Regions from separate parts of the Alteromonas sp. B31-7 genome, predicted to be linked through region 2. Evidence: predicted binding sites of a transcription regulator. Region 2 holds the regulator's gene; the other holds the start of a gene.
The links. Region 2 encodes ArgR, which controls arginine synthesis, uptake and breakdown. Its sites were predicted from a motif close to ANTGAATANNTATTCANT; they were not measured.
Positions count from the first base shown of each region.

Region 1: IUA53_RS04365 (N-acetylmuramoyl-L-alanine amidase) is a predicted target of ArgR. The motif match lies at 1,563-1,580, and genes of this name have one in related genera.

Region 1 is NZ_CP065233.1:1,033,763-1,037,194, reverse strand. Features, by position in the region: gene arcB (aerobic respiration two-component sensor histidine kinase ArcB) at 1-398, opposite strand, end outside; gene IUA53_RS04365 (N-acetylmuramoyl-L-alanine amidase) at 481-1,374, opposite strand; gene gltB (glutamate synthase large subunit) at 1,980-3,432, shown strand, end outside.
Region 2 is NZ_CP065233.1:688,514-691,945, forward strand. Features, by position in the region: gene IUA53_RS02980 (TonB-dependent receptor) at 1-959, opposite strand, end outside; gene argR (transcriptional regulator ArgR) at 1,432-1,896, opposite strand; gene mdh (malate dehydrogenase) at 2,132-3,070, shown strand.

The sequences.
Region 1 (3,432 bases), 350 kb from region 2:
TCGCGCTCTTCTTGCGCTTGCTTGCGTTGCTCTATCTCGTGGTTGAGTTGGCGAATATTGCTTTGCAGCTCACGGTTAAGAAAAACATCTTCTTCACGTAAACGCTCTAATTGGCTTACCACTTCTTTTAAATTGGTGCGGGAGTTTTCCAGTTGCTTTATAAGCTCACTGAAGAAATAGAGTACCCAAGGTGCAGAAAGCATAGTGAGAATAACCGCGCTAATGAAATCATCGGGTTCTACATCACTGCCCATACTGACACGAATAACGTACGAGCCACCAAGGGTAAAGACTAAAGATAAAACAACGAAAAGGATGCTGAGTTTAAGCGTGCCAAACCGTTGTACAAACTGAGCAAACCTAATAGCCCAGGAATCATTGGGTGAGTCTGAATGCATGAACGTCTATTGTTAGGATTATATTCGCCCTATCCTATCAGGGTTTCTCTATTTCGGGAACGTATAGCCGCGTTAGGCTTATTTATTCCGCTTTAACCGTGGCCAAATATTGCTCACTTACCCAACCGGTAGTGGTGCGTTCAACCTTCGCCCATCCCTTTTTAACCTCAATAATTTCAACCTTGTCACCGGCTAGTAAAGGTAGCCCTTGCTTTTCATAGTGTGTACCAGGCCCGCTTCTTACATTTAACTTACTGGCCCTAACCACTGCCGGTTGCGGTACGTCGAAGGTGTTTATCTGAGTATTTGATTCTGTCACGTCAACGTGTGAGGGCTCGGCATCTCCCAACATGCGAGAACGCAGTTTATCTAATGGAAAAGCGGGGCCAGGATCGACCTTTCTATCAGGCGCTATCTCTTCATGCCCTACAATGCAGGTGATGCCGTATTGGCGACATAATAATTGGCACAAAGAAAACGTACGCATAATTTGCGCCTCGGTATATCGGTGCCAATATCGAGGGGCAGTTTGATTTCGATGTGTGCCTTTGAACACATCACTGCTTTCATAAACACCACCGAACCAGCTGGTATAAAAGCCTTCGCCATTTGGAGTAAGCTCACCTGCATTATCTAATTCAATGCCTAAAGAGTACTGGTTTAGGCTTGTGCGTCCTTGCCAACTGCTTTTCCCCGCATGCCAGCCAATTTTATTAAACGGCAGCATTTGGACAATTTCACCTTGCCGCCCTACCGCTAAATGCGCCGACACTTTGTTATTTGGGTTTGTCATCACATTTACTGACGATGACAAACTACTCCCGGCGGTAAAATGGATAACGATGGTATCGGGAAAACTGTCTTTGAAAGGGCCAGACGTGTTAGATGAAGGCGTGAAAGAAACATCACTCCCTGAAAGGCGATGTTTACTAATAACAAGGTTATCAGCAGAGGCATTATGTTGTAGCGTCGGCATGTTTTTTCCTTTAAACGTTTTTGCACCGACAACATGGATGTTCAGATAAAACTTTTACTCATTCCATTAAGCGCTTTACCACTGTATAATTTTCAATCAATATAGCAGTCAAAGGGTGAAGTTCAAAGTTTACGTTTCTAAATAAAAATACATGACCACCGCCTTGAGATACATAAAACTCGAAATTAAATGAATTTTTATTCATCACACCCAGCCAAATGCGAGTAATTATCATTACGATAACAAATTTTTATCTACGATTGTTACTGATAACATTTTTATTACAAATCGAATTTAATGTTTATAAGTTACTGTATTAGTTAATTTTATAATTATTTATATCAAATCTTTAAAAGGACATTCATTTTTACGTTTGATTTTAGTTTTCAATGTGGGTATTTTGTACGGCCCGCACAGCAATAATGCATAAAAATGCGGAATTCGACTGGAATCCTCTAATAATAAATAACGACAAGAAAGGCGCGTTAAGCGGGTAATACTGCCGGCTGCTAAAAGACGTCTGAACAATGTTGTGATACGCAAAACCTAGGCGCATCTACACGCAACGCATACCTTACCCAGTCAAAGGTTGAAGGAGTTAAGAGATGAGTTTATATAATCCCAACGATTCCCGGGATAACTGTGGGTTCGGCTTAATCGCCCATACTCATGGAGAAGCCAGTCACGAATTGGTTACCACTGCTATCCACGGCTTAGACCGTATGCAGCACAGAGGCGGTATTGCCGCCGATGGAAAAACCGGTGATGGCTGTGGCTTGTTGCTACAAAAACCGGATGCGTTCTTCCATGCAATCGCCGACGAAAATGGCTGGAAACTCAGCAAAAAGTACGGCGTGGGCATGATTTTCTTAAGTCAGGACCCAGTACTCGCGCAAACATCACGCGAAGTACTAAATGAAGAACTAGAAAAAGAAACCCTGAGTGTAGTCGGCTGGCGCGAAGTGCCTGTTGATCATTCTGTTCTGGGTGAATTGGCCGCGACCGGTGTTCCTCAAATTGAACAAGTGTTTGTGAATGCCCCTGCGGGTTGGCGCAAGCGTGATTTAGAGCGCCGCCTATATATGGTGCGTCGCCGTGTTGAGAAACGCCTAGAAACTGACCCCGACTTTTACGTTGCCTGTTTATCAGGGTTAGTGACTATTTATAAAGGCTTGGTAATGCCGAAAGACTTACCCGCCTTTTATCACGACTTAGCTGATGAACGTATGAAAAGCGCGATATGTGTTTTCCACCAACGTTTCTCAACGAATACACTGCCCCGTTGGCCACTCGCGCAACCCTTCCGTTTTCTTGCTCACAATGGTGAGATAAACACCATTAAGGGTAACCGAGATTGGGCAATGGCCCGTGCCGCTAAGTTTTCAACGCCGCTTATTCCTGACCTTAAAGACGCAGCTCCCTTCGTTAATACAGAAGGCTCTGACTCGTCTTCATTAGATAACATGTTGGAATTGTTCCTTGCGGGCGGTATGGACTTATTCCGTGCCATGCGCTTATTGGTGCCACCAGCGTATCAAAACAACAAAACCATGGACGACGACCTACGTGCATTTTATGAGTTTAACTCTATGCACATGGAACCCTGGGATGGCCCTGCCGGTATCGTTTTAACTAACGGCCGCCATGTAGCTTGTAACCTCGACCGAAACGGTTTACGTCCTGCGCGCTACGTTATCACTAAAAATGGCTTTATTACCCTCGCCTCTGAAATTGGCATCTGGGATTATGAGCAGTCTGATGTGATTGAAAAAGGTCGCGTGGGGCCAGGTGAAATGCTAGCGGTAGATACTTACACCGGCAAAATTTGGCGCTCAACGGAAATTGATGAAGACTTAAAAGCGCGCCACCCCTATAAAGAGTGGTTAGACAAGCATATTCGTCACCTTACGCCCATTGAACAGCTAGACGCGTCACAAATTGGCAAGCGTATGTTCAATGACGACACCATGTCGGTTTATCACAAGCTGTATAACTACAGCTATGAAGAAATTCAGCAAGTGATAAAAGTATTGGCGAAAGATGGTCAAGAAGCCGTCG
Region 2 (3,432 bases):
AGTGCTGAAAAGCGGCTCACAAAATGTAAGTTATCAGAAATATCGTATTCAATTTTGGTCAAAAGAGAGTTTTTCTCTGATGCGCCATACAGCCATGTAGAGTTACCGTAATAGTAACCGCAACGGTCGCCCACGTTTACCGTATCATCTACTTCACCGCACAGCTCTTCGTTAAACTGTAGAGTAGAACTGCCTGACGCTAAAAAGTTGGCTACGGGGCTAAACGTTGAATAGCTAGTACCAGCGTACTCACCATTTACTGCCACATCGGTCACTTCTTGGGTATTCGCGTGTTCTGCAATAAATACGATGCTGCCTTTATCGTTAGTGACACCTGCAGCCATGTTAAATTGGTTACTGTTACCGCCATCTACACCCGGATCTTCGAAGGTATAGCCAAGTTCAACACCATCAAATTCACTTTTGGTAATGATGTTGATTACACCTGCAACCGCGTCAGACCCGTAAATTGCTGATGCACCGTCCCGTAGAATTTCAATGCGCTCTACGATGCTCATAGGAATCATCGACATGTCCGATGAGGAACCACCGTCGTATCCTAGGCCCGGTAAACGTCGCCCATCCATCAATACTAAGGTGGCGCCAGCCCCTAGACCACGTAAGTTTACTTCGCTGGATGCTGATGCACCGCTGCCATAACCCGACTGACCTCTAAAAGAGCCAAAGGTGTTTATGGAGCTATTTCTTAAAACGTCTGCAACCGTAGTATCACCTGATAGCTCGATAGACTCGGCGGTGATAACAGTTACCGGTGAAACCGCTTCTAAATCTACTCGCTTAATACGTGAACCCGTTACCTGAATTCTTTCTGTTGGCTCGGTTTCTTCGTTGTCTTCAATTGTCTGCGCGCTAACCTGCGGCATAGTAAGCAGACTTGCAGAACCCGCAATTAATAGACCTTTTCTGACGCCTAAACTAAGCTTTTTAATATCGAACATTTTAATTCCCCTTTTGAACAACTTGCTGCCAATTAAATTAGCGTTGCTCTTATTAGTTTTATTTTTCGACAGATGTGATTTGTCGAGAGAATTAAGCACTTGGTCGAGGTGTTTGGCAATTGGTCACTAATGTTTATTACACATTACTTTCCATATTTTCTAAATTCTTACAAAGTTTACGGGAACAGTAGTATATTTTGTGCTCGTCAAACTCTTTGACTTAGTTGATCTGAAAGGTAAGTGCATGCTTACTATTTCGAGGAGTATGAAGTGTTTTCTTGATGGGAAAATCTCTTTGCGTGAACTTTACGCGCGTTTGCAGAAAACTTGTAGATGGCTATGTTACATTTTAGTCGTGTGTTAGAAAATTTGTATCTCCCTGGTACAAGTTCCTTTGCCGCTAATATTTATTAGCGGCTTTTTTTGATTTAAATTTAATTTATACATTCCGTTCAAATTAAATTTAAACGCATTATACATTTTCAAATAAATCTTCAACACGTTGTCTTAGTTCTTCTATTTGAGTGACATCTGCGGGTGCAATAAAAATAGTGTCGTCACCGGCTATGGTGCCTAGTACCCCATCTTTTTTACTGAGTGAATCTAGTAAACGAGCAATAAGTTGTGCAGCTCCTGGACTGGTTCGAATAATGACCATCACATTATTGTGCACAATATCTAATACCAACTGTTTAAGCGGGCTTTTTGCCGTTGGCATGCCTAACTCTGGGGGCAAACAATACACCATGTCGCCGCGCGCATTTCGGGTACGAACAGCGCCAAACTTACTGAGCATACGAGATATTTTAGATTGGCTTATATTATCGAAGCCTTGTGCTTTTAGTGCTTCAACAATGTCGCCTTGCGAACCGTAACTTTCCGCTTTTAAAATCTCTTTGAAGGCTTTTATTAATTGTTCTTGCTTTACGTTAGCCATAATGTCCTTTTTGCGTCGTTAGGATAATTTTAAATCTAATTTTTATTAGCATATATTGTGCCCCACAGGTACACTTTACGCAATTTGTTTGCATAACCATGCATGATAATGAATATCGGTGTGAAATCGTCTTAAAACTCAGTAATAAGACGATCCGATGATTGAGTTTTCCCCCGCGTTGCATTAGTGTGACGTTCCGTTTAAATACGTGAAGTAATCCCATAGGAGAAATGGTATGAAAGTAGCCGTGTTAGGTGCTGCCGGTGGTATTGGTCAGGCGCTGTCTTTGTTGTTAAAAACGCAATTGCCAGCAGGTTCAGATTTAGCGCTTTACGACGTAGCGCCAGTTGTTCCTGGTGTAGCCGTTGATTTGAGCCACATCCCCACTGCGGTAAAAGTAACCGGTCACGGTAAAGATGACCTAGCTGGTGCACTAACTGGAGCAGACGTTGTTCTTATTCCAGCAGGTATGCCTCGTAAGCCAGGTATGGATCGTTCAGATCTGTTCAACATCAACGCCGGCATTGTTAAAAACCTTATTGAAGGTGTCGCTGATAACTGCCCTGATGCGTGTGTTGGCATCATCACTAACCCTGTTAACACAACTGTTGCTATTGCTGCTGAAACGCTAAAAGCAAAAGGCGTTTACAACAAAAACAAACTTTTTGGTGTAACAACGCTTGATGTTATCCGCGCTGAAACCTTTGTTGCTGAGCTTAAAGGTGTAGACGTATCTTCTGTGCACGTACCGGTAATCGGTGGTCACTCTGGGACTACAATCCTTCCGCTTCTTTCACAAGTTGAAGGCGTTGAGTTCACAGACGAAGAAGTGTCTAGCCTAACAACGCGTATCCAAAACGCGGGTACTGAAGTGGTTGAAGCGAAAGCGGGCGGCGGCTCTGCAACCCTATCTATGGGTCAAGCAGCGGCACGTTTCTGTTTGTCTCTTGTATCTGCAATGCAGGGCGAGAATGTAGTTGAGTACACTTATGTACAAACTGACGACAGCGACGACGCAGCATTCTTTGCACACCCAGTTCGCTTAGGCGCAAACGGTGTTGAAGAAATCTTGCCTTACGGCGAGCTAAGCGCGTTTGAAGAAAAAGCGAAAAGCGACATGCTTGAAGGCCTACGTGGCGACATCAAGCTAGGCGTTGACTTCGTAAACGGCTAATAGTGCCCTTGGCGGGTTAGCCTGAAAAGGCAATCAAAACGTAGGCCCGCCGTGAATACGTCCCTGTAGGCTTCGCCACCGCATCCATGCGGTGGAGAGCCTACATTTTAATTACCTTCCCAGTCTTTACACCAACATGCGATCTTATCGGACCTCATTACTCTAGAGAGTAGAAAGACTGTTACGACCTTACGTATCCAGCCTTTTTTGTTACATCCATGTCGGCTTCGCCACCGCATCCCTGCGCGGGCTCTTGGAAAAGTTAAAGCCTACTTATCAAAGTCGTTCCAATTCAAAACACCTCAATAAATCAGTCACTGAAGTTATTTTAGAAAAAAGACAGTCTGTTACGACCTTACGTA